3 regions of the Enterobacter oligotrophicus genome follow, and region 1 is predicted to be linked to each of the others. Evidence: riboswitches for the same ligand, from Rfam matches in the RefSeq annotation. Region 1 holds a riboswitch; each other region holds the start of a gene.
The links. A riboswitch is a leader RNA that binds a small molecule or an ion and turns the genes downstream of it on or off. The one in region 1 is predicted to bind thiamine pyrophosphate.

Region 1 (7,301 bases):
ATATCTCGGATACCAATATCCCACTGCTGCTGACCGCCGCCAGCTCAGCCCTGCTCGGCGTATTCGCCCTGTTCCTGCCGAATACGCCGCCGAAGAGCACCGGCAAGCTGGACTTCAAAGTCATGCTGGGGCTGGATGCGCTGATCCTGCTGCGCGACAGAAACTTCCTGGTGTTCTTCTTCTGCTCGTTCCTGTTCGCGATGCCGCTGGCGTTCTATTACATCTTCGCCAACGGCTATCTCACCGAAGTGGGGATGAAAAATGCCACCGGCTGGATGACCCTCGGCCAGTTCTCCGAAATCTTCTTTATGCTGGCGCTGCCGTTCTTCACCAAACGCTTTGGTATTAAGAAGGTCTTACTGCTTGGTCTTATCACCGCGGCAATCCGCTATGGCTTCTTTGTTTACGGCGGTGCAGACCAATACTTCACCTACGCCCTGCTGTTCCTCGGCATTCTGCTGCACGGCGTGAGCTACGACTTCTATTACGTGACCGCGTACATCTACGTGGACAAAAAAGCGCCTGCGCACATGCGTACCGCCGCGCAAGGCTTGATTACGCTGTGCTGTCAGGGCTTTGGTAGCCTGCTGGGATACCGCCTGGGCGGCGTGATGATGGAAAAAATGTTCGCTTACAAAGAGCCGGTGAATGGGCTGACCTTCAACTGGGCCGGAATGTGGACATTTGGCGGGATCATGATTGCCGTGATCGCCGTACTGTTTATGCTGTTTTTCCGCGAATCGGATAAAGAGATCACCGCAATTGAGGTGGTTGATGGCGATACCGCGCTGACACAAGGGGAAGTTAAATGAAACAAGAACGTATTCTCGGTGCGCTTTACGGGCAGGCCTTAGGGGATGCGATGGGCATGCCGTCGGAACTGTGGCCGAGAAAACGCGTGAAAGCACACTTCGGCTGGATCGACCGCTTCCTGCCCGGTCCGGCAGAGAATAACGCGGCCTGCTATTTCAATCAGGCAGAGTTCACCGACGATACTTCAATGGCGCTGTGCCTGGCCGATGCGATTATCGAGTGCGACGGACAAATTAACGCGGATGTTATCGGCAAACATATTCTGCGCTGGGCGCTCGATTTCGATGCGTTTAATAAGAACGTGCTCGGTCCGACGTCGAAAATTGCCCTCAACGCTATTCGTGACGGCAAGCCGGTGAGCGAGCTGGAGAACAACGGCGTGACCAACGGTGCGGCGATGCGTGCCTCCCCGTTAGGCTGTCTGCTGCCCGCCACTCGTCTGGAGCACTTTGTTGAGCAGGTGGCGCTGGCCTCCAGCCCGACGCATAAATCTGACCTTGCGATTGCCGGTGCGGTCGTGATTGCCTGGGCGATATCGCGCGCCATCGACGGAGAAAGCTGGCAGAACATCGTGGATGCCCTGCCGGGTATCGCCCGCTATGCGCAGGAGGCGAAAACCACCACCTTCAGCGCATCGCTGGCGGCACGCATTGAACTGGCGCTCAAAACCGTGCGGGAAGCCAACGGCATTGAATCGGCCAGCGAGCAGGTGTACCAGCTTGTTGGGGCGGGAACCAGCACCATCGAATCCGTTCCGGCGGCCATTGCGATGGTTGAACTGGCAGGCACCAACCCGAACCGCTGCGCAATATTGTGCGCTAACCTCGGCGGTGATACGGACACCATCGGCACGATGGCGACGGCGATCTGCGGCGCGCTGCACGGTGTGCAGGCCGTTGACCCGGCGCTTAAGGCGGAACTTGACGCCGTTAACTCGCTCGATTTTGGTCATTATTGCGAGAAACTGCTGCACTATCGGGAGCAACGGGAGGGCGTATGAGTTATTTTGCCGAACGCCTTGCAACATTACACGCCACACGCCCGGTGACGGTGCTGGGCGCGGCGGTGATTGACGTCATCGCCGACGCTTATGCCCTGCCGTGGCGCGGCTGTGATATCGAGCTAAAACAGCAGGGTGTGAATATCGGCGGCTGCGCGCTCAATATCGCCATCGCCCTGAAACGGCTCGGGATTGCGGCACAAAACGCCCTGCCCGTCGGCCACGGCGTGTGGGCGGATATTATCCGTAACGCAATGGCGAAGCAGGATCTGCACAGCGCCGTGGAAGCCGAAACGGGCGATAACGGCTGGTGTCTGGCGCTGGTAGAGCCTGACGGTGAGCGCACCTTTATGTCGTTCAGCGGTGTGGAAAATCAGTGGCAGCAGGGCTGGCTGGATGCGCTGAACGTCCCGGCGGAGAGCCTGGTCTATCTGTCCGGCTATCAGCTGGCATCCCCTTGCGGCGAGCTGCTGACGGCCTGGCTGGAAGGGTTGCTGGGCGTCACTGCGTTTATCGATTTCGGCCCGCGCATCGCAGATATTCCCGACGCGCTGATGGCGCGGATCATGGCCTGCAAACCGATTGTGTCGCTCAACCGCCAGGAGGCGGAGATTGCCGCGGAAAGACTGGCTGTGAATGTTGAAAACCTGGGTGCAGAGTGGCAGCAACGATTCGGCTCAGCCCTGATTGTGCGTCACGACAAAGACGGTGCCGCCTGGTATGACGGTGACGCTTCGGGTTACGTTCCGGCGTTTCCGGCAACCGTCGTCGACACTATCGGCGCTGGCGACAGCCATGCGGGCGGTACGCTGGCCGGGCTGGCGGCAGGCTGGTCACTGGCGGATGCGGTACTGCTGGGCAATGCGGTTGCTGCATGGGTGGTCAGCCACCGCGGCGGGGACTGTGCGCCTGGGCGCGAGGAACTACTCCTCGCACACAAAGACGTATAGATCGCTGCGACAGTAGCTGATGCTGTACTCAATCGGCCGGTGCTGTTGGTCAAGCGCAACCTGCTTGATCACCAGCACCGGTATTTTGTCATCCATCTTTATGTGCGCCTGGAACTCGCTGTCCGGCATACGGGCGCTGACGCGCGAACGGGTGCGCTGTGGGAAGATATTCTGGCTGCGGAAGTAATCGTACAGCGAGATGCCAATCGCGTCCGGGTCGGGGATTAAGCCTACCGGAACCCAGGACTCTTCAATCGATACGGCATCATCATCAACGTAGCGGATGCGTTTAAGCAAAAAGACGTCGCTTTCCGCCTCTATCGACAAATGGCTGGCGACCTCTTCCGGGCATTTCACTACCCGTTTGTTGACCCACAGCGTGTTAGGCTTTTGTCCGCGCAGCACCACCTGTTGAGAAAATCCGCGCGCCTCTTTCAGCGAATACTCAAAGATATTATTGATTTGCGTTCCGTAGCCGCGCGCGCGCGTCACCACGCCCTCTTTTTCCAGCGCCTGCATTGCTTTGCGCACGGTAATGCGCGACACGCCAGTTAACTGACTCAGGTCCCGCTCGCCGGGCAGAATATTCCCGTGTTCCAGCACACCGCTGCGCACCGCGTTTTTTACCGTTTCAGCAAATTTCAGGTACAGCGGCGTGTTGTCCGGCGCGGCAATCCGTTCATTCAGTAGAGCGATTAACCGGGTATGCGCTTGTTCCATCTCTGTTTTTCTCAGGCCTGATGTTTCCAGCCAGTATACGGCTTACCACCAGGCATGAAAATGGTGTACCGGTCCAATACCGTGACCAACCTCCAGAGTATCGGCTTTTGCCAGCGCGGCTGAGAGCCAGTCTTTGGCCTCGCGCACGGTATCGGCCCAGTTATCATGCCGTGGACGCAGCGCCGCCAGTGCGGCAGAGAGCGTACAGCCCGTGCCGTGGGTGTTTTTGGTCTGCACGCGCGGGGCAGTGAAACGCAGCTCGCCGTCACGGGTGAAGAGCCAGTCCGGGCTTTCCGCATCATCCAGATGACCGCCTTTCATCAGCACCGCGCCACAGCCCATCACCAGCAGCGCGTTTCCCTGCTCTTTCATTTCGCGTTCGTTTTGCGCGTGCGGCGCATCCAGCAGCGCTGCAGCTTCAGGAAGATTTGGCGTAATGAGCGCGACCTGCGGCAGCAGTTTTTTACGCAGCGTTTCAACGGCGGACGCGGATAACAGCGGATCACCACTTTTTGCCAGCATCACGGTATCAAGCACCACATTTTGCACCTGGTAACGCGTTAGCCGTTCTGCCACGGCTTCCACAATATCGGTCTCCGCCAGCATGCCGATTTTAGTGGTATCGATGCGCACATCGCTGAATACTGAGTCAAGCTGCGCGGCGACAAAGTCCGGCTCAATGCGGTAAACCGACTGCACACCACGCGTATTTTGCGCCACCAGTGCCGTAATCACAGAACAACCGTATGCGCCCAGCGCGGAGAAGGTTTTCAGATCGGCCTGAATGCCTGCCCCGCCACTTGGATCGGTGCCGGCAATAGTGAGTGCGTTAATCCGTTTCATGCCTGTTCCTCCAGGTTATAAAGCGCGTCCAAAAAAGCGCTGGCAAAACTGCCGGGGCCACGGGAGTGCGCTGTAGCAACGCTTCCGGCGCGCTTCATAAATCCACAGGCAGCAACCACGTTATCCAGCCTGTCGCCAGGCAGTGAACAGCTGGCTGCCACAACCGCCGAAAGCGCACAACCAGTGCCCACCACGCGGGTCATCAGCGGATCGCCACCCGTTACCGTGCGGGTTCGCTGCCCGTCGGTGATGTAATCCACCTCGCCAGTGACCACCACAATCGCATTCGTCTGACGTGCCAGCGCCTGGGCAGCAGGCAGCGCCGTGGCGGCGGTGTCGGCGGTGTCGACGCCACGCCCGCCCGCGCTCATCCCCGCCAGCGCGAGAATTTCAGACGCATTGCCGCGAATGGCTGCAGGTTTAAGGGAAAGAATGTGATGGCAAAAACGGGTGCGAAACGTCAGCGCGCCGACTGCAACCGGATCGAGCGTCCAGGGTTTGCCTGCCGCCACAGCGCTTTCAATCGCCCGGCGCATCGACTGGGCGCGCGGCGCGGTGAGTGTGCCGACGTTGATAAGCACCGCATCGGCAAGCGCGGCAAACTGCTCGGCTTCTTCGGCTTCAATCACCATCGCCGGGGATGCGCCAAGCGCCAGCAGAACGTTGGCCGTAAAGGTTTGCACGACATCGTTGGTCATACAGTGCGTGAGCGGGGAATGGGTTCGGAACTGATGTAAAACGTGTAAATCGAGCAGGTCAGGCTGCATGGTATCGCTCCTGCCTTGCGTGAAGAAGCGATGACCGGGAAGGCATCTGACTTCCCTACGCTGGCATTATCCAGATCAGGTAATACGGGTATTTCTCAGCCCATCAGCGATGGGGCACCCCGAGTCATGAAGATTGAATCTCTATACTTTTTGCCAGCTTAGGGGAAGTGGGTTGCTAACGCAAGCCCGCCCTTCCGGTTATCGCTTCTTCACGCTGTACCTCAGTTTGTACCCCATATCTGTATGACAAAATTTATTGATTATCTAAACGTGCTTCTAAAAACGCCTCGCGTAGAAAACGTCACTGAAGAGTTTCGTCAGTGTAGTTCCTAAGTGTTCTTTTTTTCTGGATGCGGCTGGTGAATCGCCACGGATAATCTAGACACTTCTGAGCCGTTGAAAATATTGATTTTCATATTCCGTCGGTGGCATCTGATCACTCGAACCATGCCGACGCTTACTGTTATAAAACATTTCGATGTAATCAAAAATATCGCTGCGGGCTTCTCCCCGCGTCCCGTAGGTCTTTTTCTTTATCCGTTCACGCTTCAGTAGCTGGAAAAAACTTTCTGCAACTGCGTTGTCGTGACAGTTACCACGACGGCTCATACTGCCCTCCAGTCCGTGTGATTTCAGGAACGACTGCCACGCATGGCTTGTGTACTGACTACCCTGATCAGAATGAACCAGCACCTGTTTTTGGGGGTTACGTCGCCACACGGCCATCAGAAGCGCATTCAGGACAATATCTTTGGTCATCCGGGGTTGCATTGACCAGCCGATAACTTTGCGCGAGAACAGGTCAACAACTACGGCCAGATACAGCCAGCCTTCGTGGGTTCGGATGTAAGTTATGTCCGTTACCCAACGTTCATCCGGTGCTTCCGGGTTGAACTGCCGCTGGAGTCTGTTGGGTGTCACGATACTGGCTTCATCTTTACGCGCTCGTGGGCTTCGATACCCGACCTGAGCCTTTATCCCGGCACGCTTCATTAGCCGCCAGACACGGTTAATTCCGCATTGTTGCCCGCTATCTCGCAGGTCGAGATGGATCTTGCGATAGCCATAAACGCAACCGGACTCCAGCCAGAACTGTTTGATTTGTCCTGTCAGCCTGAGATCCGCCTGATGCCGTGGTGAATGCGGCTGTTGAAGCCAGGTGTAAAACCCACTCGGATGAACATTCAGCACCCGACAGAGTAGACGAACAGGCCAATAACAGGAGTTGTCACGGATAAAGACGTACCTCAGTCGGACAGCTTTGCGAAGTACGCCGCGGCTTTTTTTAATATATCCCGTTCGTCAGTAACCCGCTTCAGCTCCTTCTGGAGTCGGCGGATCTCGGCCTGAGCATCTGACTGCTCTTTGTTGGTGGAAGAGTCCGGCCCGTACTTCTTTATCCAGGCATAAAGACTGTGGGTAGTGATATCGAGACGTGTTGCAACACTGGAAACAGAATGGTCACGATCAACAACCTGTTTGACAGCTTCAATTTTAAACTCTTCAGGATAACGCTTACTGCTCATGTGCACCTCTCTTAAAGCCATTTTAAATGACTCTGAGGCGTCTGTTAAACCCGTGGCGATTCAATTTGAACAACTCTCTGATATTTGAGAATTCCTAATGTCATATTGGGGAGGTCCCCAAAGTTAACGTTTAACAGCTTAAATAACCACGCTAATAATCCACGGAAAGTAGGCCTTTCTGAATGAAGCATACACTAAACCCTGTGTATGCCTTCATATCTTCAGAATTAAAATTAATTACTATATTGCTCCTTTATCCGTTATAACCTCCGCACCTTCCATCCTTTCAAAAAGATAAGAAATCAAACTTAAAACGTTTAAACAATCCAACTCTGAATATTGCTCAGGAACTAATTTATCCAATGGCATATGAGCAGCCGGGTTTCTAAAGGACTCAATAACTCCTTGAGATAATGAGCGCTGTCCACTTTGAATACTCATACCTGTTTTAGTTGAAGTATCACATAATTTAATGACAGGTTTATTAGGAGAGAATACTAAATTAACAAGTTCTGTACCATCAAGTGTTGAACCAGTAAGTTCACGAATCACCTCACAGTATATTTTCGTTCCTTGATCAGCTGCCATTCCATATTGTTTATTTGTATAGAATGCTTTTATTCTATCTTTAATTTTCTCATTCAGATACCGCCAGTGTAGCAAAGGATATTCTGGAACTATT
Region 2 (7,301 bases), 1.9 Mb from region 1:
GGCGTAGCGTCTCAAGTAGCGCGGCGATGGTGAGATTTTCGTCGCACTGCATTGGCTCATCGTTAAACAGAATGCGCATCGTGCCCTCCGCATACCGGGCAGTGGCTGGCGCGGTGAAGCGCCAGATGCCGCCAGCTACCGGAGCGGGCATCAAACAGGCGCAGCGTATTACGTTCCGTCTCCATACCGCTGAGGAGCTTAATAGCCTCCAGCGCCTGCAGAGTGCCCATCACGCCCACCACGGGGCCGAGAATGCCCGCCGTGCGGCAGTTGCGTTCTGGCTCCGCATCATCCGGCCACAGGCAGCGATAGCATCCCCGCGCCCACGGCGGTGTCAGGACCATCATCTGCCCACCGAAGCCGACTGCACTGGCGGTAATGAGCGGTACGTTCTGCGCCACGCAGGCGGTATTGATCGCCTGACGCGTGGCCATATTGTCGGTACAGTCCAGCACCACATCGGCCAGGGCGACTTCACGCAACAGGCTTTCGCCGCTGAGCCGCTCCTGGAGTGCAATCAGTTCGATATCCGGGTTTAGCAGGTTCAACCGCTGCTGTGTGATCTGTGCTTTAGGCTGGTTGATATCCCCGGTGGTAAAGAGAATTTGCCGCTGCAGATTGCTGAGGTGCACCTCGTCGTCGTCGGCCAGCACCAGCGTGCCGACGCCAGCGCCTGCCAGATAGAGCGCCGCGGGTGCGCCTAATCCTCCCAGGCCGACAATCAGAACCCGGCTGGCGAGCAGCTTTTGCTGCCCGTCAATGGCGATATCCTCAAGCAGGATCTGGCGGCTGTAGCGCATAAAATCCTGGTCATTCATCGCCAGCTCCTGCCAGCTGTAAGAGCTGTGCGGTAGCGGCCTGCCAGTCTGCCGCCTGGGTGATGGCGCTGACGACAGCAATACTGCCGACGCCGGTCTTCAGAACGGCGGGGGCGCGCTCAAGGCTGATCCCACCGATGGCGACCGTTGGATAATCCGCCAGGCGTTCGACGTGACTCGCCAGTTGCGTCAAACCCTGCGGGGCAGACGGCATCTGCTTAGTTTGTGTCGGGAAAACGTGGCCGAGCGCGATATAGGACGGGCGGGCTGCCAGCGCAATATCAATCTCCATATCATCGTGCGTCGACACGCCCAGGCGCAGGCCTGCTTTGCGGATGGCGTTGAGGTCGGTTGTCTCCAGATCTTCCTGACCGAGATGCACGCCGTAGGCCTGGTGTTTGATCGCCAGCCGCCAATAGTCGTTGATAAACAGGCGGGCATCATAGCGCCGCCCCAGTTCAATGGCGGCGACCACATCGGCCTCTACCTCGTCATCGCGTTTATCTTTGATGCGCAGCTGGATCGTGCGAACGCCTGCCTCCAGCAGGCGAGCGATCCACGCTACACTATCCACCACCGGGTAAAGCCCTAAGCGGAAGGGGACAGGGGGGAAATCAGGCTGGTACATTATGCCTCCTCTTTTTTGAGGTAGATTTCGCCGCCTTTGGCGCGGAAGGTTTCTGACATGTCCGCCATACCCACCTCGATAGTCTGCGCGGCGGCGTAGTCACGCACCTCCTGGCTGATTTTCATCGAGCAGAATTTTGGCCCACACATAGAGCAGAAGTGTGCCACTTTGCCGGATTCCTGAGGCAGGGTTTCGTCGTGATAGGCGCGGGCGGTGAACGGGTCGAGCGCCAGGTTGAACTGATCTTCCCAACGGAATTCAAAGCGTGCTTTCGACATGGCGTTATCACGGATTTGCGCGCCCGGATGACCTTTGGCGAGATCCGCCGCGTGGGCGGCAATCTTGTAGGTGATCAGACCCTGCTTCACGTCCTCTTTGTTAGGCAGCCCAAGGTGCTCTTTTGGCGTCACGTAGCAGAGCATTGCGCAGCCGAACCAGCCGATCATCGCCGCACCAATTCCCGACGTGAAGTGGTCGTAACCCGGTGCGATGTCGGTCGTCAAGGGGCCCAGCGTGTAGAACGGTGCTTCGTGGCAGTGCTCCAGCTCTTCGGTCATGTTGCGGCGGATCATCTGCATCGGCACATGTCCCGGACCTTCAATCATCACCTGCACATCATACTCCCAGGCGATTTTGGTCAGCTCGCCCAGCGTGTGCAGTTCGGCAAACTGTGCTTCGTCGTTGGCGTCGCGGATGGAGCCCGGACGCAGGCCGTCGCCCAGCGACAGGGATACGTCATAGGCGGCGCAGATTTCGCAGATCTCGCGGAAGTGTTCGTAGAGGAAGTTTTCCTGGTGATGAGACAGGCACCACTTCGCCATGATCGAACCGCCACGCGAGACAATTCCGGTCAGGCGCTTCGCCGTCATTGGCACGTAGCGCAGCAGCACACCAGCGTGAATGGTGAAATAGTCCACGCCCTGTTCAGCCTGCTCAAGCAACGTATCGCGGAAGGCTTCCCAGGTGAGGTTTTCCGCAATGCCATTCACTTTCTCAAGTGCCTGATAGATTGGCACCGTGCCAATCGGCACCGGGCTGTTACGCAGCACCCATTCGCGGGTTTCGTGGATATAACGCCCGGTAGAGAGATCCATTACCGTGTCTGCGCCCCAGCGCGTAGACCAGACCAGCTTTTCCACCTCCTCTTCAATGGACGAAGTGACCGCTGAGTTACCAATGTTGGCATTGACCTTCACCAGGAAGTTGCGGCCAATGATCATCGGCTCGGATTCCGGGTGGTTGATGTTGGCAGGAATAATGGCGCGACCGGCGGCCACTTCGTCACGCACAAATTCTGGCGTGATGTTCTCCGGCAGGCGAGCACCAAAACCTTCGCCCGGATGCTGGTGGCGCAGCACTTCGCTGCGGATGCGCTCGCGGCCCATGTTTTCACGGATGGCAATAAATTCCATCTCCGGCGTGACGATACCCTGGCGCGCGTAGTGCAACTGCGTGACGCATTTACCCGCTTTCGCACGTTTTGGCGTCAGCAGACCGGTGAAACGCAGTTCGTCCAGACCATCGTCAGCCAGACGTTCTTTGGTGTACGCAGAGCTTTGCTCGTTTAGTTCTTCGCTGTCGTTACGTGCGTCAATCCACGGCTGGCGCAGCTTTGCCAGCCCCTGCTGGACGTTAATGGCAACATCCGGATCGCCGTACGGGCCGGAGGTGTCGTACACCGGCACCGCTTCGTTAACTTCATATTGCGGCTGTTCTTTGCTGCCGCCGATAAGCGTCGGGCTGAGCTGGATTTCGCGCATCGGGACGCGGATATTGTTCTTCGGGCCGGTGATGTAAATACGTTTTGAGTTCGGGAAAGCAGTGCCTTCCAGCGTATTGATGAAGTGTTGTGCTTGTGCGCGCTGTTCGCGGCGGGTCAGTTTTGTTGCAGACATAGCTCATTCCAAAAGTGAAGGACATGGCTTGTCAGACGACGGATGAAGCAAGAGGAGATCGCCCTGGGGCGATACAAAGCAGTTTTACTCTTGTTCCCTTCGCAGGTATTAGCCTGATCAGGTTCCGCGGATCCCGAATTAACGGTCTCAGCCCGTGCTTTCACACTGGGCACTCCGACAAGAAAAATCCCCCTCGTGAGAGGGGCGACTATTTGTAAATTACTCGTTAACGACTAAGAACTCAAGCAGGCCGCGCGATGTTATCTTCATTGCTTGCGTTCAGGTCGTTATCCAACGCGAGGGCAATCAGCTTGTCTTCCAGGGTGAATCGCTCTTCCAGCGCTTCACCGAGATCGGACAGCGCCTGCTGAAACTCAAGATAGTTATCGTGATCGATCGCATTCTCAAGCGTGGAATCGTAGTAATCCATGATCTGCTGGGTATTGGCTTCCAGCAGTGGACAGAGCCTTGATGCACTTAAATACGGGTTACTGCCTTCCATTTCGCGGATAATACGTTCATAAATATTGAAATGGCCGTCGGACAGGTAGTCGACCAGGCTCTGACAAAAGTCATCCAGCGCTTTTTCATTCAGCCGCATAAACGATTCTTTGCCAGGCTTAATACCGACCAGATTGTAATACGCCACGAGTAGATGCTTGCGCACATGTAGCCAGCGATCCACCAGTGTATTACTTCCTCTAACGCGCTCAGTCAGGCTTTCTAGCTGGTTTAACATGTTCGACTCCGCAAGGTTTAGAATTGAATCGGCTTAACCAAAATGTAACCACAATGCTAACAACATGTCAGTGAAGCGAAGGTAGTGCAATAGATATGGATCGTATTATTGAAAAATCAGATCTTGGTTGGTGGATCGTCAGTCACGAACAAAAATTATGGCTGCCCGCCGGGGAAATACCCTACGGCACAGCGGAAAAATTTGATCTTGCAGGCCAGTCCGCACTGAGGATCGGTGAGTGGCAGGGTGAGCCTGTGTGGTTGATCCAACAAGCTCGTCGCCAGGATATGGGATCTGTTCGTCAGGTGCTGGATCTGGACGTGGGGTTGTTCCAGCTGGCGGGCCGTGGTGTGCAACTGGCGGAGTTTTATCGCTCGCATAAATTCTGTGGTTACTGTGGGCATACCATGCATCCGAGCAAAACCGAGTGGGCGATGCTCTGCAGCCACTGCCGCGAACGCTATTACCCTCAGATTGCGCCGTGCATCATCGTCGCTATCCGCCGCGAGGATTCCATCCTGCTGGCGCAACATACCCGTCATCGCAACGGCATTCATACCGTGCTGGCCGGGTTCGTTGAAGTGGGCGAAACGCTGGAGCAGGCGGTGGCGCGCGAGGTGATGGAAGAGAGCAGTATTAAGGTGAAGAACCTGCGCTATGTCACTTCACAGCCGTGGCCATTCCCGATGTCGTTGATGACCGCGTTTATGGCCGAATACGACAGCGGTGAGATTGTTATCGATCAGAAAGAGCTGCTGGAAGCGAACTGGTATCGCTATGACGATTTACCGCTGCTACCGCCGCCAGGCACCGTGGCGCGTCGGTTGATAGAAGATACCGTGGCGATGTGTCGGGCCGAGTATGAGTAGTGTTACACTGAGGCCATGACGCTTAAGGAAATGCAAAAATGACCGAACTGAAGAACGATCGTTATCTGCGTGCGCTGCTGCGCCAGCCCGTTGATGTCACCCCGGTGTGGATGATGCGCCAGGCGGGACGCTATCTCCCGGAGTACAAAGCCACGCGCGCGCAGGCCGGCGATTTTATGTCGCTGTGCAAAAACGCCGAGCTGGCCTGTGAAGTGACGCTCCAGCCGCTGCGTCGCTTCCCGCTGGATGCTGCCATTCTCTTTTCGGACATTCTGACTATTCCGGATGCGATGGGCCTTGGCCTGTACTTCGAAACCGGCGAAGGCCCGCGTTTCACCTCCCCAGTCAAAAGCAAAGCCGACGTTGATAAGCTGCCGATCCCCGATCCGGAAGGCGAACTGGGCTATGTGATGAACGCCGTGCGCACCATTCGCCGTGAATTGAAAGGTGAAGTGCCATTGATTGGCTTCTCCGGTAGCCCGTGGACGCTGGCGACCTATATGGTGGAAGGTGGCAGCAGCAAAGCCTTTACCGTGATCAAAAAGATGATGTACGCCGAGCCGCTGGCGCTGCATGCGCTACTCGACAAGCTGGCGAAGAGCGTCACGCTCTATCTCAACGCGCAGATCAAAGCGGGCGCGCAGTCGGTGATGATTTTCGATACCTGGGGCGGCGTGCTGACCGGGCGCGATTATCAGCAGTTCTCCCTGTACTACATGCACAAAATCGTCGATGGCCTGCTGCGTGAAAACGAAGGTCGTCGCGTGCCGGTGACGCTGTTTACCAAAGGCGGCGGTCAGTGGCTGGAAGCGATGGCGGCGACCGGCTGCGACGCGCTGGGTCTCGACTGGACGACCGATATTGCCGATGCGCGCCGTCGCGTGGGCGATAAAGTGGCGCTGCAGGGCAATATGGACCCGTCCATGCTCTACGCACAGCCAGCCCGCATTGAAGAAGAAGTGTCGACTATACTGTCTGGTTTCGGCCAGGGTGAAGGCCACGTCTTTAACCTCGGCCACGGTATTCATCAGGATGTGCCGCCAGAACACGCTGGCGTATTTGTGGAGGCGGTGCATCGGCTTTCTGCGCAGTATCACAAGTAAGGAGTGGTTATGGATCTCGCGTCGCTACGCGCTCAACAAATCGAACTGGCCTCATCGGTGATCCGCGAGGATCGCCCGGACAGAGATCCCCCGCAGTACATTGGCGGAGCGGACGTCGGTTTTGAGCAGGGCGGCGAAGTGACGCGCGCGGCGATGGTGCTGCTGAAGTATCCCTCGCTTGAGCTGGTGGAGTACAAGGTGGCGCGCATCGCTACCACCATGCCCTACATTCCTGGCTTTCTCTCCTTCCGTGAATATCCCGCGCTGCTGGCAGCGTGGGAACAACTCTCGCAAAAACCTGACCTGCTTTTCGTGGACGGACACGGTATCTCCCATCCGCGCCGTTTAGGCGTTGCCAGTCACTTTGGTTTGCTGGTGGACGTGCCGACCATCGGTGTCGCCAAGAAACGCCTCTGCGGTAAGTTTGAGCCACTCTCCGACGAGCCGGGCGCGCTGGCACCGCTTATCGATAAAGGCGAGCAGCTGGCATGGGTGTGGCGCAGTAAAGCACGCTGTAACCCGTTGTTTATTGCCACCGGACATCGGGTGAGCATGGACAGCGCGCTGGCGTGGGTGCAGCACTGTATGAAGGGCTACCGTTTACCGGAACCGACACGCTGGGCGGATGCCGTCGCCTCCGCGCGTCCGGCTTTTGTTCGTTGGCAGGAAATTCAGCCATGATTCAGGTAAACTGCGGCTAATTTTCGATTCGAGACATCATCATGCTACAAAACCCGATTCACCTGCGCCTTGAGAAGCTGGAAAGCTGGCAGCACGTCACCTTTATGGCCTGCCTGTGCGAGCGCATGTATCCCAATTATGCCGCGTTCTGCAAGCAGACCGAGTTTGGTGATGGCCACATCTATCGCCGTATCCTGGATTTAATCTGGGAGACGTTAACGGTCAAAGACGCGAAGGTGAACTTCGACTCTCAGCTCGAGAAGCTGGAAGAGGCTATTCCGGTAGCGGATGATTTTGACCTGTATGGTGTCTATCCGGCCATCGACGCCTGCGTGGCGTTAAGCGAGCTGATTCACTCCCGTCTGAGTGGCGAAACGCTGGAACATGCTATCGAAGTCAGTAAGGCATCCATTACGACCGTGGCGATGCTGGAAATGACCCAGGAAGGCCGCGAAATGACCGACGAAGAATTGCGGGCGAACCCGGCGGTTGAGCAGGAATGGGACATCCAGTGGGAGATTTTCCGCCTGCTGGCAGAGTGCGAAGAACGCGATATTGAGCTGATCAA
Region 3 (7,301 bases), 2.1 Mb from region 1:
AAAGAGTGAGGCCAGCCAGCCCTGACGACCATACACGCTCAAAATACCGAACACTGCCACCAGAACGGGCAGGATCAGCGTCATAGCGCACAGACGGAGAAGCGCCTGCCTGCCGGGAAAACGCCTGCGGTAAAGCGATCTGGCGAGGAAAATGGCCGGGATCACCGACAGCAGCGCGGAGAGAAATGCCTGCCAGAAAGAGAAGCGAACTACGTGCCAGAGATAACTGTCGTGCCAGAGTGCGGGCACGTCACTTTCTGGCGCGTTAAACCACAACGCAAGAAATGCGCCCAGACTGACCGCCACCATCAGGATGGCGGCGAGCAGCCCAGGTATTAACCAGCCGGGAATCAGCGGCTGACGGCGCGTTGCCATTCACTTACCCATGCTGCACGCTGCGTGGCGACCTGCTGCGGCGTAAATTCCAGCGACGTTTGCGGTTTGGTCAATTGGTCGAAGCCTGCTGGCAGCGTCACGTTGGTCACCGGGTACATCCAGTTGCCTGTCGGGATCGCATTCTGGAACGCCGGGGAGACCATAAATTTCAGGAACTTCTCGGCCAGCTCCGGCTGTTTACTGGCGGCAGTGCGCGCAGCCACTTCTACCTGAAGGTAGTGGCCTTCAGCAAAATTGGCGGCGGCGTAGTGGTCTTTCTTCTCAGCGATAATGTGGTAGGCCGGGGAGGTGGTGTAGCTCAGCACCAGGTCGCTTTCTCCTTTCAGAAACAGACCGTAGGCTTCGCTCCAGCCTTTGGTGACGGTCACGGTTTTGGCCGCCAGCTTCTGCCAGGCTTCCGGCGCGTTATCTCCGTAAACTTTCTGCATCCATAACAGCAGCCCTAAGCCAGGCGTACTGGTACGCGGATCTTCATAGATCACGCGCCATTTCTGGTCGCTTTCGACCAGCTCTTTCAGGCTTTTCGGCGGGTTTTTCAGCTTATTTTTGTCATAGACGAAAGCAAAGTAGCCGTAATCGAACGGGACAAAGGTATCGTTTTTCCAGCCACCAGGGACGTTAACGGCATCTGCCGCCACGCCGCTTTTGGCGAACAGTTTGGTTTGCGTGGCGGCTTCCAGCAGGTTGTTGTCCAGCCCAAGCACCACATCGGCTTTGCTGTTTTTCCCTTCCATGCGCAGACGGTTAAGCAGCGAGACGCCATCTTCCAGCGCCACGAACTTCAGCTCGCAGTTGCAATCAGCTTCAAAGGCTTTTTTAACCACCGGGCCAGGGCCCCAGTCTGCGGAGAAGGAGTCGTAGGTGTAGACCGTCAGAACGGGCTTAGCAAAAGCAGGCAGCGCAAACAGCGCCAGCAGGGGAAGACATTTTTTTAACACTTTGCACCTCAAAGTTGAGTGGCAAAGGATTTTGAGCGACAGCCTCAAATCCCTTCGCCGGCGTTATCCGGATCAGGTTCGACGGGTATTATCTCAGCGCACATCAGTGATGCAGCACCCCGTTGAGAACGGCAGTATTGTAATGATTTGGTGAATATTACGAAAGTGTTATGGTTCCGGCGGCGCAAACCAGGCGGATTTAAAATCAAACCAGCCCAGCGTATTCATCCGCAAACCGCGCATACTGCGCTGGCCCTGAATCATCAGCCAGTGGTGGATCAACGGCACGATGGCCTGTTCGGATAACAGCTGCTGGCACCACGCGGCCAGGTTCATCTCACCCGCACGCCACTGGGTGGCGTCCTGTTGCCAGTCACGGTTGATACAGCGCTGGATCAGCGGCACCTCATACAGATGCGAAAAGAGCGAAAAATCGAGCGGCAGAGTAAAGTTGGCGCTGTTTAACCAGATATCGCTGACGATATCGCCGCGATGCCATTCATCATAGTCCACTTCCTGGATTTCCAGCGTCACCCCAACGGCCGCCAGCAGTTTGCTCATGATCCTGGCAATAAAACGGTGTTCGACATGCTCCCGGTAAAACGTGAGGGTGATGGATTCCAGCCCCGCGGGCTTTTCAGCCTGCACCGGTCGGGCGTGGTGCCAGCGAGGAAGCAGACCGTACGCCGGGAACCAGAAGGTTTGATATTGCTCTTCTGCGTGGTAGATCAGGTTTGCGGGGGCGAGAATGTGGCTGATCCATTTGCGGACCTCGTGGTTTGCGCCGCGATGGGTGCGGCTATCAAAAAGCAGATAATAACAGCCCTCTTCAAGGCGGCTCTCAACCGCTTTTTCACCGGTAGTGGGGCCTTCCAGCGTCAGCCCAACGCTGAGCTCTTCATTGATATCCGGTAACACCCAGACGTTCACTTCATCAATCAACGCCCGGTAGCCAAAGTAGTCGTCAAAGGCACGGATTTTTAACTGATTATTGTTATTGCGTGAAACGGAATAGGGGCCGGTGCCGATGGGCAGGCTGGCAAAATTGTTCAGCGATTCCCACTCGGCGGGCAAAATCATCGACGGTACATAGCCCAGCAGCCAGGGAAGCCATTTGTCTGGCTGCGAAAGCTCGATATCCAGCGTCCAGGCCGTCGGCGAATGAATATGCGTGATGTGCGAGTAGAGCGGCAGCGTGCGGGCGCGCTCTAAAGACACGATGACGTCGCGCATATCCAGCTCGCGGCCGTGGTGAAAATGAATGCCAGGACGTAAAAAGAAACGCCAGTGAAGGGGGGACAGCTGCTGCCAGTGGTGCGCGATATCCGCTTCGAGTTCCCCGTTTTCCTCATTTATCCGCGTCAGCCCGCTGAAGATTTGCCGCGCCATATGTGTTTCAGAACGACGTAATGCCGTGCCGGGTAACAGATTTTTCATTGGGCGGTAGTAGACCACCCGCAGGATATGGCGTCCCTGGCGAAAACTTCGCCCGAGATGAGAGACCAGCATCTGGCGCACTGCCGCTTTATCGCCCACCAGTTGTACCAGCTGATCGATGCGATCCTGCTCCAGCAGATCTTCCGCTCGCTGTTGTTGCAATGCCAGCCCGGTATACAGGAAGGTCAAACGTGAACGCTTGCCGCGTCCCGCCTCGGCCTCCCAGTTGAGCCAGCCCTGCTGCTGCATGGTGTTGAGCAGCGTGCGCATATGCCGACGCGAACAGTTGAGCAGGTCAGCCAGTTCGTTCAGCGTGGTCTCCTGCGATTGCCCCTCGCAGCATTGCCACAGGCGGATAAATTGTTGTTGCAGACGACCGGAAGGCATAAAAGAGGAACTCCTGACAAAAAATCAGCAATTTATTTATCCCTATATTAAGCCAATAATTCTTCCCGATGAAGCGAGGAGGTAAATTATGAAGAGGTCTACCGCACGTCAGTTTTATCAGCACTATTTTTCAGCGACACAAGGTGTGTCCTGGCTGGCCCGCCAGTGTGCAGAGCAACGGCTGAAAATGCTGGAAGATCTGATGCAGTGGGACGTTACGAAACCGACCTCTTCTCGCTAACTCGCCTCGATCATGTGTGACTGAGTATTGGTGCTAATCACCCGCCAGCAAAATGTTTTTGCTGGCTTTTTTCGTTTACTATTCACCCAATTTCGATTCGCTTTCACAAGGACTTGCGCATGCTCTGGTTGATGACGATGGGGCGACGCCTGAACGGCGTGTATGCCGCTTTTATGCTGGTGGCCTTCATGATGGGCGTGGCGGGGGCGCTGCAGGCACCGACGCTCAGTCTGTTCCTCAGCCGTGAAGTGGGAGCGCAGCCGTTTTGGGTTGGCCTGTTCTACACCGTCAATGCCATTGCCGGTATCCTCGTCAGCCTGTGGCTGGCAAAACGATCCGACAGTCAGGGTGACCGTCGTAAGCTGATCCTGTTTTGCTGTGCCATGGCTGTCGCTAATGCGCTGCTGTTTGCGTTCAATCGTCATTACCTGACGCTTCTCACCTGCGGAGTGCTGCTGGCGTCTCTGGCGAACACTGCCATGCCGCAGCTGTTCGCGCTGGCGCGTGAATATGCCGACAGTTCAGCGCGGGAAGTGGTGATGTTTAGCTCGGTGATGCGTGCGCAGCTCTCGCTGGCGTGGGTGATCGGCCCGCCGCTGGCGTTCATGCTGGCGCTGAATTACGGCTTTACTGCTATGTTTTCCATCGCCGCCGGGATTTTTGCCATCAGCCTCGCGTTGATTGCCTTTGCGCTGCCGTCGGTGGCGCGGGTTGAGCAGACGACGGATAAACCCATTACGCATGTCAGCGGCTGGCAGGATAAGAATGTCAGGATGCTGTTTATCGCCTCCACGCTGATGTGGACCTGCAACACCATGTACATCATCGATATGCCGCTGTGGATCAGCAGCACACTGGGTTTGCCGGATAAGCTCGCGGGGATTTTAATGGGCACCGCTGCCGGGCTGGAAATCCCGGCGATGATACTGGCGGGGTATTACGTTAAGCGCTTCGGCAAGCGAAGGATGATGGTAACTGCCGTGGCGGCGGGCGTGCTGTTCTATTTTGGCCTGATTTTCTTCCACAGCCATACGGCGCTGCTGGCGCTGCAGCTGTTTAACGCTGTATTTATCGGGATTGTCGCCGGGATTGGGATGCTCTGGTTCCAGGATTTAATGCCGGGTCGGGCAGGCTCAGCCACCACGCTCTTTACCAACAGTATTTCAACGGGAGTGATTCTGGCCGGTGTGATTCAGGGCGCGCTGGCGCAAAGCTACGGACATGCGCCAGTGTACTGGGTGATTGCTGCGATCTCTGTTATGACGTTACTGCTGACGTGTCGTGTGAAAGATGTCTGATTCTGGAAGGCGGCTTCACGAAATTCACTGACTTTCTGACAGGCTCTGAGAAGGAGCATAGAGTGCGTGGCGGGTGCTTGAGGCTGTTTGCCTCAGGCTTTCGCAAGAGGCAAACAGTGGAGAGTCCCACATCAAAAAACTGATGGGGAGGCTAACTTCACAACCCACATTGCGAGGTTAGTCTCTTCATTGCCGAAAAGCAATAAGGAGGCTGGAATGCCAAAACATACTCTGCTGTTAGGTTTGTTTCTGATCTGTACGACGTTGTTGATCTTCACCTGGATGGTTCGCGACTCGCTGTGTGAGTTGCATTTCAGACAGGAGAAAACAGAGCTGGCGGCAGTGTTGGCCTACGAAGCAAAACGTTAGCGGTATTGGCGGGGGAAGTTCCCCGCCTCTCCAGAGTGGTCAAGCCTCAACGCACCCTTATCAATGGCCCGCAGGATGCGGGCCATTGCATTTAGCCCATAAACGCAGGCTGTTTTTTCTCGTAAGCGGAGATAGCCTCTTCGTGCTGCAGCGTTAAGCCAATACTGTCCAGCCCGTTTAGCATGCAGTGGCGGCGGAACGCGTCAATGCTGAAGCTGTAGGTCTTATCACCGGCTTTCACCACTTCCGCTTCCAGATCCACCTCAAACGACATACCCGGATTCGCCTGTACCAGCGTAAACAGCTCGTCGACCTGCGCATCGCTCAGCGTTACCGGCAACAGCTGGTTGTTAAAGCTGTTGCCGTAGAAGATATCCGCGAAGCTCGGAGCAATAACGACCTTAAAACCGTAGTCGGTCAGCGCCCAGGGGGCGTGCTCACGCGATGAGCCGCAGCCGAAGTTTTCGCGCGCCAGCAGGATGGATGCGCCTTTGTATTCCGGGAAGTTCAGGACGAATTCCGGGTTAGGCACTTCACCTTTATCGTCCAGGAAACGCCAGTCGTTAAACAGGTGTGCGCCAAAACCCGTGCGGGTCACTTTCTGCAAAAACTGTTTAGGGATGATGGCATCCGTATCGACGTTAGCGGCGTCCAGTGGAACAACCCGGCCCGTATGTTGGGTAAATTTCTCTGCCATGATTGTCTCCTTATTTCAGGCTGCGAATATCGGCGAAATGGCCGGTGACTGCCGCAGCGGCGGCCATTGCCGGGCTGACCAGATGGGTACGCCCACCACGGCCCTGACGGCCTTCAAAGTTACGGTTACTGGTAGAGGCACAACGCTCGCCGGGGTTCAGGCGGTCGTTGTTCATGGCCAGACACATGGAGCAGCCCGGCAAGCGCCACTCGAAGCCCGCTTCGATAAAGATCTTATCCAGACCTTCGGCTTCCGCCTGGGCTTTCACCGGACCGGAACCCGGTACAACCAGCGCCTGTACGCCGGGAGCCACTTTACGGCCTTTGGCAATCTCTGCCGCGGCGCGCAAATCTTCGATACGGGAGTTGGTACAGGAGCCAATAAACACTTTGTCGATCGCGACGTCAGTCAGCGGCACGCCGGGTTTCAGCCCCATATAGGCCAGTGCTTTTTCCGCGCTGGCGCGTTCGACCGGATCGGCGAAGGAAGCCGGGTCCGGAATGATATCGTTAACGGATATGACCTGGCCGGGATTCGTTCCCCAGGTGACCTGCGGCGCAATCTCTTCCGCCTGCAGAGTGACAACGGTATCGAAGGTTGCGCCTTCATCCGTTTTCAGGGTTTTCCAGTATTCTACCGCTTCAACAAAATCGTTGCCTTTTGGCGCGTGCAAACGATCCTTCACATAGTTGAAGGTGGTTTCGTCCGGTGCCACCAGGCCCGCTTTGGCTCCCATCTCGATGGCCATGTTGCACAGGGTCATTCGACCTTCCATGCTCAGCGCCTGAATGGCGTCGCCGCAGAACTCGACCACGTGGCCGGTGCCGCCTGCACTGCCGGTTTTGCCGATAATCGCCAGTACAATGTCTTTAGCCGTAATGCCTGGTGCCGCTTTGCCTTTGACCTCAATCTTCATGGTTTTGGCACGGCCCTGCTTCAGGGTCTGCGTTGCCAGAACATGTTCAACTTCAGAAGTACCGATACCAAACGCCAGCGCACCAAACGCGCCGTGAGTGGCGGTATGGGAGTCACCGCAGACGATGGTCATGCCTGGCAGAGTAATGCCCTGCTCAGGCCCCATCACGTGAACGATGCCCTGATACGGGTGGTTCAGATCGTACAGTTCAACGCCAAATTCATTACAGTTCTTAATCAGCTCCTGCATCTGGATGCGCGCCATTTCACCGGACGCATTGATATCTTTGGTCTGGGTGGAAACGTTGTGATCCATCGTCGCGAAGGTTTTACGCGGCTGACGCACCGGACGCTTGTGCGCACGCAGCCCGTCGAATGCCTGTGGTGAGGTCACTTCGTGCACCAGATGCCTGTCGATATACAGCAGTGGGGTTTCGTTTGGTGCCTCGTAGACAACGTGCGCATCAAACAATTTTTCATATAACGTTTTCGCCATGATTACACCCCTTCAGCGACATAGCGGGCAATGATATCGCCCATTTCATCGGTACTGACTGCTGCCGTGCCGCGTGCTAAGTCACCAGTACGGACGCCTTCTTCTAACGCACGGTTAATGGCGTTTT

Region 2: another riboswitch for thiamine pyrophosphate. It lies ahead of thiC (phosphomethylpyrimidine synthase ThiC); the one in region 1 lies ahead of thiM (hydroxyethylthiazole kinase).
Region 3: another riboswitch for thiamine pyrophosphate. It lies ahead of thiB (thiamine ABC transporter substrate binding subunit); the one in region 1 lies ahead of thiM (hydroxyethylthiazole kinase).

What each region holds. Positions count from the first base shown of each region.
Region 1 covers NZ_AP019007.1:850,996-858,296, forward strand. Annotated here, with positions in the region: gene EoCCA6_RS04070 (nucleoside permease) at 1-812, shown strand, start outside; gene EoCCA6_RS04075 (ADP-ribosylglycohydrolase family protein) at 809-1,813, shown strand; gene EoCCA6_RS04080 (PfkB family carbohydrate kinase) at 1,810-2,763, shown strand; gene EoCCA6_RS04085 (GntR family transcriptional regulator) at 2,737-3,483, opposite strand; gene thiD (bifunctional hydroxymethylpyrimidine kinase/phosphomethylpyrimidine kinase) at 3,526-4,326, opposite strand; gene thiM (hydroxyethylthiazole kinase) at 4,323-5,093, opposite strand; TPP riboswitch at 5,129-5,225, opposite strand; one part of gene EoCCA6_RS04100 (IS3 family transposase) at 5,472-6,382, opposite strand; one part of gene EoCCA6_RS04100 (IS3 family transposase) at 6,382-6,619, opposite strand; gene EoCCA6_RS04105 (TIGR02391 family protein) at 6,860-7,301, opposite strand, start outside.
Region 2 covers NZ_AP019007.1:2,729,533-2,736,833, forward strand. Annotated here, with positions in the region: gene thiS (sulfur carrier protein ThiS) at 1-79, opposite strand, end outside; gene EoCCA6_RS13070 (HesA/MoeB/ThiF family protein) at 63-818, opposite strand; gene thiE (thiamine phosphate synthase) at 811-1,446, opposite strand; gene thiC (phosphomethylpyrimidine synthase ThiC) at 1,446-3,341, opposite strand; TPP riboswitch at 3,419-3,528, opposite strand; gene rsd (sigma D regulator) at 3,583-4,080, opposite strand; gene nudC (NAD(+) diphosphatase) at 4,176-4,949, shown strand; gene hemE (uroporphyrinogen decarboxylase) at 4,988-6,052, shown strand; gene nfi (deoxyribonuclease V) at 6,062-6,733, shown strand; gene EoCCA6_RS13105 (YjaG family protein) at 6,775-7,301, shown strand, end outside.
Region 3 covers NZ_AP019007.1:3,268,540-3,275,840, forward strand. Annotated here, with positions in the region: gene thiP (thiamine/thiamine pyrophosphate ABC transporter permease ThiP) at 1-375, opposite strand, end outside; gene thiB (thiamine ABC transporter substrate binding subunit) at 351-1,334, opposite strand; TPP riboswitch at 1,366-1,466, opposite strand; gene sgrR (HTH-type transcriptional regulator SgrR) at 1,503-3,158, opposite strand; gene sgrT (glucose uptake inhibitor SgrT) at 3,247-3,399, shown strand; gene EoCCA6_RS15695 (sugar efflux transporter) at 3,519-4,697, shown strand; gene EoCCA6_RS15700 (Hok/Gef family protein) at 4,914-5,066, shown strand; gene leuD (3-isopropylmalate dehydratase small subunit) at 5,158-5,763, opposite strand; gene leuC (3-isopropylmalate dehydratase large subunit) at 5,774-7,174, opposite strand; gene leuB (3-isopropylmalate dehydrogenase) at 7,177-7,301, opposite strand, start outside.